Regions from separate parts of the Fictibacillus enclensis genome, predicted to be linked through region 1. Evidence: riboswitches for the same ligand, from Rfam matches in the RefSeq annotation. Region 1 holds a riboswitch; each other region holds the start of a gene.

The links. A riboswitch is a leader RNA that binds a small molecule or an ion and turns the genes downstream of it on or off. The one in region 1 is predicted to bind S-adenosylmethionine.
Region 2: another riboswitch for S-adenosylmethionine. It lies ahead of QNH15_RS03535 (sugar ABC transporter substrate-binding protein); the one in region 1 lies ahead of QNH15_RS22030 (alpha/beta hydrolase family protein).
Region 3: another riboswitch for S-adenosylmethionine. It lies ahead of QNH15_RS19280 (homocysteine synthase); the one in region 1 lies ahead of QNH15_RS22030 (alpha/beta hydrolase family protein).
Region 4: another riboswitch for S-adenosylmethionine. It lies ahead of QNH15_RS03885 (bifunctional homocysteine S-methyltransferase/methylenetetrahydrofolate reductase); the one in region 1 lies ahead of QNH15_RS22030 (alpha/beta hydrolase family protein).

Annotation. Positions count from the first base shown of each region.
Region 1 is NZ_CP126109.1:4,236,365-4,239,456, forward strand. Features, by position in the region: gene QNH15_RS22025 (bile acid:sodium symporter family protein) at 1-666, opposite strand, end outside; SAM riboswitch class I at 889-995, shown strand; gene QNH15_RS22030 (alpha/beta hydrolase family protein) at 1,127-1,936, shown strand; gene QNH15_RS22035 (thermonuclease family protein) at 2,053-2,823, shown strand; gene QNH15_RS22040 (putative protein N(5)-glutamine methyltransferase) at 2,851-3,092, opposite strand, start outside.
Region 2 is NZ_CP126109.1:656,536-659,627, forward strand. Features, by position in the region: gene cidR (cidABC operon transcriptional activator CidR) at 1-146, opposite strand, end outside; gene QNH15_RS03530 (hypothetical protein) at 259-963, shown strand; SAM riboswitch class I at 1,176-1,286, shown strand; gene QNH15_RS03535 (sugar ABC transporter substrate-binding protein) at 1,412-2,527, shown strand; gene QNH15_RS03540 (sugar ABC transporter ATP-binding protein) at 2,592-3,092, shown strand, end outside.
Region 3 is NZ_CP126109.1:3,675,329-3,678,420, forward strand. Features, by position in the region: gene QNH15_RS19280 (homocysteine synthase) at 1-1,159, opposite strand, end outside; SAM riboswitch class I at 1,252-1,355, opposite strand; gene QNH15_RS19285 (acrylyl-CoA reductase family protein) at 1,719-2,708, shown strand; gene QNH15_RS19290 (helix-turn-helix transcriptional regulator) at 2,803-3,092, opposite strand, start outside.
Region 4 is NZ_CP126109.1:732,515-735,606, reverse strand. Features, by position in the region: gene QNH15_RS03895 (spore germination protein) at 1-27, opposite strand, end outside; gene QNH15_RS03890 (MBL fold metallo-hydrolase) at 107-1,036, opposite strand; SAM riboswitch class I at 1,146-1,262, shown strand; gene QNH15_RS03885 (bifunctional homocysteine S-methyltransferase/methylenetetrahydrofolate reductase) at 1,358-3,092, shown strand, end outside.

The DNA of each region.
Region 1 (3,092 bases):
ATCCACATGCTTCAGATAAGGAGCTGCCACCGATGCATTAATCGCGACTACGACTGCCATACAAATTTTCGATACAGGGGCGATCCGTTTTCCCAACGTCAATTTGATGTTTCCCTTCGTCTTGTGATTTAGGATCATGCCTACAATGGAAGGAATGACAATCATAACCAGCAGGTCCTTGACCATCGGCCATTCCTCGATGGCTACAGACTCTCCGACAAAGAGAGAAAGGCTGTATGGAACCACAAGAGGCGATAACAATGTATCAATTAATATGATGGATAACGCAAGGGTGCTGTTTCCTTTATAAATGGAAACCCACATGCTGCTTGTGATTCCGCACGGAATGACCATAGCAAGCACCAGTCCGGTAATGGTGTAAGGATCGGTGGAAAACGCAATGTGTCCCACTGCCCACGCCCACAAGGGCATAATAACGTGCAGAATGGCCAACCCAATAAAAATGGGGATAGGACGAGACAACGTATTGCGTAAATGGGTAAAGTTTGAGCCAAGGCTGCCCGAAAATGTCATAAACGCAAAAATCCACGGAACGAGAAACAGAAAGTTTTTTAGCTCATGTGTCAAAAGCATGCCCAAGAGTACACTGACCGGGGTAATGAGTGGCATGAATCGCTCTAGCTGATGATTAATCTTTTCTAACACGCTCAACCTTCTTCCTAATCATTCTATTAATCTACTATGTTATTATTTTACAATATAAAAGATTTAATGCCAACATACTTTAATGTACTGCAGAAGAAAAGGAAGGGACAAATGCATTATTTTTGATACCTTTTTTTGAAAAGGTTCATATTCTATAATCAACTTATCTTATACAATTGACAAACTATTAAAAATATCATACATTAAATTAAAATTCTATACTTCTTATCCAGAGAGGCGGAGGGAATTGACCCTGTGAAGCCTCGGCAACAGACTCCCTTAGGAGCACTGTGCCACATTCAACAAGCTGCTGGCTTGAAAGATAAGAAATGTGTTGACGTGATTCGTTCATTCAACCCCTTCTTATGTTTCAGGAAACATAAGAAGGGGTTTTTATTTACTTTAATTCCTACTAAAAAGATAAGATTAGTTAATTATAAAGGATTGAGGAGATGTTCATATGGAAAAGCAAGGTTGTTTTCTATGGAAGGATTGCAAATTAACCGCCACCGTTCACTATCCGCGGCACACCTTAGGGATTCCCCAGGCCAAATTGCCGATTGTCATCATCTGCCACGGTTTTACAAGCAACCGAATCGGTGTGGACCGCCTCTTTGTAAAAACGGCCAAGCAGCTTTCCGCGAGCGAGTTTGTCGTTTTGCGTTTTGACTATGCCGGCTGTGGAGAAAGCGAAGGCAGCTATGGAGAAAATACATTTCAAGATTTAATCAGTCAGACACAGGCTGCTATTAATTATGCCTCAAAGCTGCCCTGCGTCGATTCCAGGGAGATCATTCTCCTTGGCCATAGTTTGGGAGGAGCCGTGGCGGTTCAGACTGCGGCAGTCGATCCGAGGGTAAAAGACCTGATTCTCTGGGCTTCGGTAGGAAATCCCTACCATGATATCGTGAATATTGTTGGAAAGGACGAATGCCAAAGTTTAACGACAAAAGGGTATGTTGATCATCTGGGATATTCATTAAAAGCTGATTTTCTCCAGTCCCTTCAATCCTACCAGCCCATGAAGGAGCTGGCACAGTTTACAGGTGACATTTTACTTCTCCATGGAACAGAGGATAAAGACATTCCAAGCGTATACTGCACCCAGTTCTATGACAGCGGCTCCCATAGAATTCATGGAACTAGTGAATGTAAGCTCATTAAAGGAGCGAATCATACCTTTTCTTCTATCCATCATTTTAATGAACTTCTTACCAATACATTGAACTGGCTTAACCGCCAGTCAGCCACAGACCGCATCACGATCTAATCGATCATGATGCTTTTTTTATTGAAAAACACTCTGTGAGTGAATAACGTAGTATAATAGCTTTTGTGATTTTACAAATTATCGGCAATACATAGATAGAGGAGAGAACGAAGATCGTGGAAAAAAATTCCCCTAAAAAGCTGCTCGGTATAGCAATGGTATGTTTACTAGCTGTGTTCGCTGCCGCATGCTCACCGGTTCAGGAGATCAGCATTCCCGATGGGCAGAGCGCTGCGATTAAAGGAACACCCGCAACTGTCACATATGTAGTAGATGGAGATACACTCGATGTTAAATTCAAGAATGGAAAAACAGAACGTGTCCGTATGCTGCTCGTGGACACTCCCGAAACGAAACACCCAAGGCTTGGTGTTCAGCCATTCGGTCCGGAGAGTTCAAAATTTACAAAAACACAGTTAACCGGTAAAAAAGTAGGCGTTGAGCTGGATATTTCCGAACGTGACAAGTATGGAAGACTGCTTGCTTACATATGGATTGGCAAACAAAACTTTAACCAGCTGCTTTTGGAAAAAGGACTGGCCCGGGTGGCTTATGTGTATCCGCCCAATACAAAATATGTAGACCAGTTCCGCGCCACACAGGAAAAAGCCCAGCAAAAAGGCATTGGCATCTGGTCCATCGAGAACTATGCCCAGAAGGACGGTTTTCATGAAAATTCCAAGAGCCCATCTTCTAATGAAAACAAACAGCCTGCCAATCCCCCTTCAAATGAGAAACCCAAAGGAAAATGCAACATAAAAGGCAATAAGCAGTCGATGATCTACCATGTTCCCGGCGGCCAATCTTATGATGTAACAAAAGCCGAGGTCATGTTTTGCTCAGAGGCAGAAGCCCAAAAAGCCGGTTACCGAAAAGCAAAAAGATAAGACGCCAGACGGGTAAAGCCAGATCAGCTAAAACGCGCTGATCCGGCTTTTTTGCTTTGTGCCAATAACCACTGTTGCTTGGAGCTCTGAGGAACAGACCACTGTTGAACTCAGGCCCTGCTCCTGAAAAATCCGCCATGTTTCTGCTGATTGGCGGGAGCTTGTTTCCATGAGCAGACTTCCTCCAGGTGCGAGCCAGGATCCTGCTTCAATCGCTGCCCTCCGCTGGATATCATGTCCGTCCAAGCCGCCATCCAGCGCTATCCGGT
Region 2 (3,092 bases), 1.5 Mb from region 1:
TCAAAAAGAACGACACCGAGCTCATCTTCCAGGTTTTTAATCATTTTGCTGATCGTCGGCTGAGTGATAAAAAGAGCGTCAGCTGCCCGGGTAAAGCTATTGTATTTTGCCACTTCTATAAAGTACTGTAGTTGTTTAATATCCACGAATGCACCTGCTTGAGTTTTTTTGTAGTGTAACACGATTGAGAATAAAAACCAAAACCGGGCCTTTCTCATACAATGTGTTATGAAAACAGTGGGAAGGCAGGGGATAGCCATGTACAGAGAGCGGCAGGTCGTCGATATGAAAAAGGGGAATGTCATCGGCGACAACTCCATCGATACCGTTTATATTACTGCTGAAAAAACACCGGACAGTCCATTTTGGGTCAATATCATGATAGTTGTGCAGGATGGAAAGACCAATCAGTATACACAAATACCACTCAAGCAAAACCAAGGATACAAACCCACGCTTTTTCTTGGTGACTTTACTGGAGACAGGGTGGAAGACATCATGGTGGTAATGGATACAGGTGGAAGCGGCGGCATGATCAATGCCAATGTGTTTGCCTATAGAGGCAGCCAGTTCAGGACGTTGTTTGATTCTGATGTCTTTAATGACCGCTTCAAATACCGGGTCTTTTACCTCGACTACTACAAAGTTCAGGTAAACAGCTACACCACGAACCAGAAATTTATTATCGATCTGACCACCAGGGGCAGGGAGTACTTGTCAGAGATTTATTATCCCAATGGCAAGCTGAAAAAACCCATCCAGGGATTTGTTTCCGGACTGTCAGGTCTTTACCCGGTCGACTTTGACCGCAATGGCACCTATGAATTACTGGCTTACCAGAACATCGCCGGCCAGTATAACGCCGACCGGCTCGGTTATGTGCAGACCACAATGAAATGGAATGGCCGGGTGTTTGCGCCAGAGGTACAGAATGTCGCGGTTTTTGGCGGGGATATTTCTTGATAGATCCGTAGCAGCGTTGAATAAAAGCACTGTTTTTTATTTACATATTATGGGGTGATATAATCTTCATTGATGAAAGCGAGCATCCTCAAACGGAAATCAACCACTAAAAGCAACGAAGGTTTTTAAAATAACCTTTTAAAAATATATTGACTTTCCTCTCTCCGCCGATTAAAGTTATAACTATATTTTTAACTAACTCAATATTCAATCTCTTATCAAGAGTGGCAGAGGGACTGGCCCTATGACGCCCGGCAACCGTTCCATTTATGGAATTGGTGCTAAATCCTGCAAAACAGCTATGCTGTTTTGAAAGATGAGAGAGGACGAATCCTTGTCTACATAGGCGATGAAACCTCTCTTTCCCGGAGAGGTTTTTTTATGTGCTCAGGGGATGGCCCTGCAGCTTTTGAGACGAGAGAGACATACAGAAAAGGGGATAGGGGAAATGAAGAAGTTTTTAAAAAGCGCAGCAGTCTCTGCGGTCGCACTCTCATTATTGTTAACAGGCTGCTCGTCAGGCAGTAACACGGCATCATCTGAAAAGAAACATGAAAATGTGTCGTTTGATAATGTGCCAAAACGATTCGCCAAGGGGCAGGGTGCCAAAATCAAAGTTATCCGAAAGATCGGTGGAGATGATCATACGGCACAGTTTTTGGCAGGAGCGAAGGCCGAAGGGGAAGCGCTCGGTTTTACCGTTGATATCTATACGGCCAACGGAGATACAGCGAAGTTCCACGATGCGATCGCCCAGGCGGCCAATGAGGACTATGACGGCTTCATTATTTCTCATGGAGATGATGCGGCAACAATCAATGATATCCAAAAGCTCAGAGATAAAGGAAAGAGTGTCGTGACTTTTGACTCCAATCCGGACCTCGCCAAGGTGGATGGTGTGACACTTACATCCCAGGACGATGAAGCATTGGCCAAGCTGGCATTGGACCAGCTTGTGAAAGAACAAAAAGGCAAAGCAAACATCGTGTACCTGTGGGTGGACGGGTTTCCGCCAATGGTTCGCCGCAATGCTGTTTATAAAGAAACGTTGAAAAATAACCCTGGCATTAAAGAAGTGGAGCGCTTTGGTGTAGCTTCAGCGGACACCTCCGTTCAAACGCAAAATGCCGTTACCGCCATGCTGAACAAGCATAAAAAGGGAGAGATTGATGCGATCTTTGCGACATGGGATGCATTTGCCATCGGAGCCGCTCGTGCCATTAAAGAAGCGGGCCGAGATGAGATTAAAATTTACGGCATTGATGTCTCCAACGCGGATCTTCAGGAAATCCAAAAGAAGGACAGCCCATGGAAATATACTGCAGCGGTTGATCCAAAGCTGATCGGTGCAGTGGATATGAGAATCCTTGCAAAAAAAATTGCCGGTGAAAAAACACCGCAAAAATATGACCTGGACGCTTCTCTCGTTTCCCAAAGGGATCTTCAAAAATCCTCCGAGGGCGTAAATATGGTTAACCTGTCCAAGGAAATTAAAGGGTGGGGACAATCGGCCGCGTTTGATGAAGATTGGATGGACACGCTGAAAGACCATTACAAAAAATAAACATACAAACACTCTCTTCGGCTAGCAGCAGAGGGTGTTTGCTTTGAATAAAGGAGACCGGCCGATGGCACTGCTCGAGATGAAGAACATAAGTATTGAGTTTCCCGGGGTAAAGGCGCTGAATGAGGTTGATTTTAAAAGTAAAACTGGCCGTGTTCATGCACTGATCGGGGCAAATGGCGCCGGGAAATCAACGCTGATGAAGGTGCTGACGGGTGCCTATACCCATTACACCGGCTCTGTTCAGATTGACGGAAAGAACGTAGATATATCTTCACCAAAGGACGCACTGAATGAAGGCATCCAAATTGTCCATCAGGAGGTGGACACAGTTCTGGTTCCCTATTTGACGGTGGGGGAGAACATTCTCCTGCATGACCTGGTCAATGAAATGGGAAAAAAGCAGCTCGTGCGCTGGAAAACCCTCCACCAAAAGGCTTCGCATCTTTTGGAGGAAATGAACATACACGTATCCTCCAAAAAGCTCGTCAGCGAGCTGACGCTTGCGCAAAAGCAGATGGTATTGATTGCGCGGGCTGTTTCGGCTCAGTGCCGGTTTCTCATT
Region 3 (3,092 bases), 560 kb from region 1:
GATGCGTTGTACTCGCAGGGTGGATGATGAGGGATTTTGAATCTCCTACATTGGCAAGGTGGGAGAAAAGTTTCACATTTTCGATGAGTTTGCTTCCTTCTTTGACTCCGCCTTTTACACCAAACGTAAGAATCGCTCCAGCACCTTTTGGCAAATATTTGTTTGCCAGTTCATGGTATTGGTTGTCCTCGAGGCCAGGATAGTTGACCCAATCAACTGCAGGATGCTGCTGCAGGAACTTCGCCACTTTCAATGCATTTTCGCAATGGCGTTCTACCCGCAGAGACAGTGTCTCCAGCCCCTGAATGAACAAGAAGGAGTTGAATGGCGATACGCAAGATCCAAGGTCTCTTAAAAGCTGAACACGTGCTTTAATGATATACGCCAATGGTCCGACCGCTTCTGTATAAACTACGCCTCCATAGCTGTTATCCGGTTCTGTCAATCCTGGAAACTTGCCGTTGGTCCAGTCAAATTTTCCGGAATCAATAATCAAGCCACCAATGGACGTACCATGCCCGCCGATAAATTTGGTTGCTGAATGGACTACAATATCGGCTCCATGTTCAATCGGACGGCAAAGATAAGGTGTGGCAAATGTGTTGTCCACAATCAGCGGCACACCCGCTTCGTGTGCAATATCCGCAATCGCTGAAATATCCGCCACATCAATCTTTGGATTTCCGATGGTTTCTATATAAAGGGCTTTTGTTTTTTCTGTGATGGCATCCTTAAAGGATTGCAGGTTATCGAGCTCAGCAAAGTTCACATTTATCCCAAGCTTTGGCAGCGTATTGGCAAACAGGTTATACGTTCCCCCGTACAAGGATCCTGAGGCAACAACCTCATCTCCGGCACCTGCAATATTTACGATGGAATAGGTAATGGCTGCCTGACCGGACGCAACCGCAAGCGCCCCAACTCCTCCTTCTAGCTTGGCGATGGTCTGCTCAAACGCGTCCTGCGTCGGGTTCATGATCCGGCTGTAGATGTTTCCGAATTCTTTTAGTCCAAACAAATTCGCAGCATGCTCTGTGCTGTCAAACTGATAGGATGTTGTCTGGTAGATCGGAACTGCTCTTGCCCCTGTTGTTGGATCCACTTTTTGCCCCTCGTGCAATGAAATCGTTTCAAACCCGTATTCTCTTTCTTCACTCATGTTCCATCTCTCCTTCTTAATATGTATTTGTTCATTAAGAGCCTATAAAAAAGACCCCTTCCAAAAGAAGAGGTCGCAGTTTTCACCGTCGGCTCTCATCTTTCAGAACATACTGTTCTGCTGAAATTAGCACCATGCATTTCCTGCTGGTTGCCGGGTTTCATCGGGTCAGTCCCTCCACCTCTCTGGATAAGATACATCTGAATATTAAGTTAGTTTGAATAATACTGAACTTTATCCTTCGTGTCAATTGTTTTTTATTTTTACAGAGTTTTGCCTTGGCGAAAGTTTTTTTGTAGCCATCATGTAACCCGCGATTGAATAAAGATAATTTGTGTTTCCTAAACCACCAGGTTAAAAGTATAACTAAAATTCCCAGGACAGCAGCGATTAATAAAGGTATTCCAACAAACATTTTCCTTCCCCCTGCCTTCATCAATACAACAACCTTTTTTAAACATATATGTAAAATAATAAAAATAAATATTTCTGCCGTTTAACCCGATCTGATGAAAGGGTATTACTTATTAGATGATAGTCATATAAAAGGAGGAATCTCATGCCATTTCAAGCCATCGTTCTCGAGAAAAACAATGATCAGGTCGATATTACAAAAAAGGAGTTATCTCTCGACGATCTTCTAGAAGGCGAAGTCACCATAAGGGTGGCTTATTCAAGCGTCAATTATAAAGACGGACTGGCAGCACAAAATAAAAGTTCCATCGTAACCCACTACCCCATGATTCCCGGAATTGATTTGTCAGGAACCGTTTCCCATTCTTCTTCACCTGACTTTCAGGAAGGGGACAAGGTTCTTGTAACGGGCTATAAGCTCGGTGTTTCCCATTTTGGCGGGTACAGTGAATACGCAAGAGTTCCCGCGGAATGGGTGGTTCCCCTTCCCGAGGGACTAACGTTAAAAGATGCAATGCTATATGGAACTGCTGGCTTCACTGCTGCACTGTCGGTCCATCGCCTTCAGGAGCACGGTATAACTCCAGAAAGCGGCTCTGTGATTGTGACGGGAGCAACCGGAGGCGTGGGCAGCCAAGCGGTATCCATGCTTTCCAATCTTGGCTACCGTGTCACAGCAAGTACCGGCAAGGAATCAGAGCACAGTTATTTAAAAGAACTTGGAGCGAGTGACATCATTGACCGTGATGAAGTGGTAAAAAAAGACAACATACCCCTTTATTCCCAGCGCTGGGCAGCAGCCGTTGATCCAGTAGGAGGAAAAACACTTGAATTCCTGCTGAGCTCGATTCAATACGGCGGTTCTGTTGCGGTTTCCGGACTAACAGGGGGAACCGATGTTCATACCACAGTATATCCCTTTATTTTACGAGGGATCAACCTTCTCGGAATCGATTCGGTTTTTTGCCCGGCAACAGTCAGGAATACCATTTGGGAGCGCATTGCCACAGATTTAAAAACTGAGCATGCAGGGGATATAATGGGACAAGAAGTCACCCTTGATGAGCTTCCGGATATTTTACGCGCTACGGTGGAAGGCAACAACAAAGGACGCGTGATTGTAAAGGTTCAATAATGAATAAAGAAAGGAGCCTGCAGAAAAAAACAGGCTCCTTTCTTTATTTACTACTAAAAAAGAAACCCTATCGACTGCTCTGCCGTTAGGGTATTTAAGCGTTTTTCTCTTCAGAAATCAAGTATTTGCAATAGGAGCCGCCTTTTGCCAAGCACTGTGTCCGTTCGACCTTCTCTGTGCCAAGCATTTTTTGGAACAGAGACAGTTCACAGGAACAGGCCTGTTGGTATTCATTTGCCACTTTGGCAATAGGGCAGTTAAACTCCTTTAATTCAAATTGTCCGTCTTCGGTCTTTTCCCATTCCACCATATAGCCGGCTTCATTTTGGATCGTGGCGAGTTCAGCAACTTTTTCCTCGAAGCTTTTATTCTCCATCCGTTTTT
Region 4 (3,092 bases), 1.6 Mb from region 1:
ATAATAGATATTTACCATGCACCCCATTGCTATCTCCACCTTTAAAAGTGTTAGTGTAGTGTATGATAAATGTCCCTTAAAGGTGAAAACCCCAGAATCTCCCGAGTTACGAAACCGGCTGCTTCCAAAGCGTCTCCCCAAGCGACAAAACCTTCAACCTCGCCTCATCAAGGCTCTGTTTCTCCCACTCTTTTTCAAGCCGCCGAAGGGCTTCCGGTCCGGTATCGTCCGCCAGACGGTAGGCGCCGTAATGCATGGGAATAAAGAGAGAAGCGCCTGTTTCCAGAAACGCTTTAACCGCATCTTCCGGGTTGATATGGGATACCTTCATAAACCATTCCGGTTCATATGCACCGATCGGCATAAGCACCGTATCCGGCTTCAAACGTTCTCCAATCTGCCGAAATCCACGAAAATAACCGGTATCCCCGGCAAAATAAACGCTTTCGCCCGTTTTCAGGTCTTGGATTACCCAGCCTCCCCAATGGGAGGTGTTCATGTCAAAAACGCTCCTGCGCGTCCAGTGCTGGGCAGGAACAAACATAATCTTCAGGCCCCTGTCCACAAACTCCTCCCACCAGTTGGCCTCTGTTACTGCCTGATACCCTTTTTTCCGAAACAAACCTTTAAGTCCGGCAGGCACATAAAAAGAGATTTTTCCTTTTAGCTGTTTGATGCTGTTGAAATCAAGATGGTCATAATGTCCGTGGGAGATAAGAACAAGATCGATTTCCGGCAGCTGCCCGGTGGACAACCCAGGGGCTGTGAGCCGCTTTTGCAATCCCATTTTTGGAGCCCATACAGGGTCTGTCAGGATATTCAGTCCGCCCACCTGCAAAAGAAAGGTTGAATGGCCAATCCATGTAATCGAGTGTTTGCTGCGGTTTTCTTTTAATCTCTGACGCTCTTTATTCGTGCTCTGCTGAATTTGTTGGGTCAAATCCTTTTTATTGCTTCGTCTTTCCCGCTGCCAGCGGAGTAAGTCTTTAAATGTATGTGTATTTTCAATGTCGTCAAGGTTGGCGAACTTCTTCATCGTCCGGATTCCTCCTGTTTGATACGATCCTGGCAAGATTGTAAAAAGCTATTGAAATGTTCTAATAATTATTGTAAGGTATAAAGAACTAATTTTATAGCAATTTGGTTTCTTATCCAGAGAGGTTAAGGGAATGGCCCGTTGACACCTCAGCAACCTTCAGCGATTACGAGCTGAAAAGGTGCTAAGTCCAACAAGTTCGATTGCAGAACTTGAAAGATAAGAAGAATGACATCGAATGTTCAAAGTCTTCTTCTTTAAGAAGGCTTTTTTTATTTTTTTGGGCCACTGGAAGATACCGAACCAACAGGAGGACTCATAATGGGATTATTGAAAGACCTAGAAAGCAAGATTCTGATCGCTGACGGAGCCATGGGAACGCTGCTGTATTCCTATGGAACCGACTGCTGTTTCGAGCAGCTGAATCTGTCTCACCCTGAACAGATCCAGTCGATTCACCAGGCTTATATTCAGGCCGGGGCAAATGTGATCCAGACCAATACGTACAGCGCCAACTATATTAAGCTGCAGCGGTACGGACTGGAGGAGCAGGTAAAAGAATTAAACAGCGCAGCCGTTTCTCTTGCAAAAAAAGCAGCCGGCGGCAATGCGTACGTGCTTGGAACCATTGGGGGTATACGGGGAACCGGCCCCAGTTCTTTGTCTCTTGAAGAAATAAAAAGAAGCTTCAGGGAGCAGCTGTACTGCCTTCTCCTTGAGGGTGTAGACGGGCTTCTTCTGGAAACCTTCTATGATCTGGAGGAACTGGAGGCCGTACTTAAAATCGCCCGAAGCCAGACCGATCTGCCGATCATATCACAGATTTCCCTCCAGGAGGTAGGCATCTTAAACGACAGAACCCCGGTGAATACAGCGATCAAGCGGCTGGAAGAGTTGGGATCCGATGTCGTCGGGCTCAATTGCCGGCTCGGCCCTTTCCACATGATCAAAACCCTGGAGGAAGTAGAAATTCCAAAGCATGCTTTTCTTTCCGCCTATCCCAATGCGAGCCTTCCTTCCTATGCGGATGGCAAGTTTCAATATGAAGGCGATGCGGAGTATTTTAAAAACAGTGCTTCTCTTTTCAGAAATCAGGGTGTCCGTCTGCTTGGCGGCTGCTGTGGAACCACACCGGCCCACATAGAGGCCTTCGCAAAGGAACTGAACGGTCTCTCACCTGTTACCGAAAAAAATGTTCGGCAGCGGCCAGAGCCGATTGCTGTTGCATCATCCGGGCAAAAGCCTCAAATCTCTTTGCCGGAAATACTGCAGGAACGCCGATCGGTCATTGTGGAGCTCGACCCTCCCCGAAAACTGGATACGACGCGATTTTTCGAAGGCGCCAAAGCCCTCAAGGAAGCAGGCGCAGATGCGATTACGCTGGCAGACAACTCTTTGGCATCGCCAAGAATTTGCAACACCTCTCTGTCATCTCTTGCAAAAGCGCAGACCGGTGCCCAGCCCATCGTCCACCTGGCCTGCCGTGACCGGAACATCATCGGTTTGCAGTCCCATTTGATGGGCCTTCACACGCTTGGTCTTCATGACATTCTGGCCATTACCGGTGATCCCGCAAAAGTGGGTGATTTTCCGGGTGCCTCCAGCGTCTATGATGTAACATCGATCGAGTTGATCAAAATGATCAAGCAGTTTAACGAAGGGGTCTCCCTCTCCGGTAAAGACCTCGGAGAGAAAACACATTTTACCGTGGGAGCGGCCTTTAATCCGAATGTGAAAGCACTCGACCGTGCTGTCCAGCGCGCAGAGAAGAAAATAGAAGCCGGTGCAGACTACTTTATCAGCCAGCCTGTTTATTCCGAGGAAAAACTGTTGCAGTTCCATGAGGCGGTAAAAGACCTCCCTGTTCCGGTCTATGTGGGCATTATGCCGCTGACTTCAAGCCGCAATGCCGATTTCCTTCACTATGAAGTGCCCGGCATCAAGCTGAGCGATGAAGTAAGGAACCGGATGGCGGAATTCAAGGATGATCCGTTAGCCGCGGCTCGTGAAGGACTGGCGATTTCAAAGTCATTAATTGATGCAGCCACGGAACTCT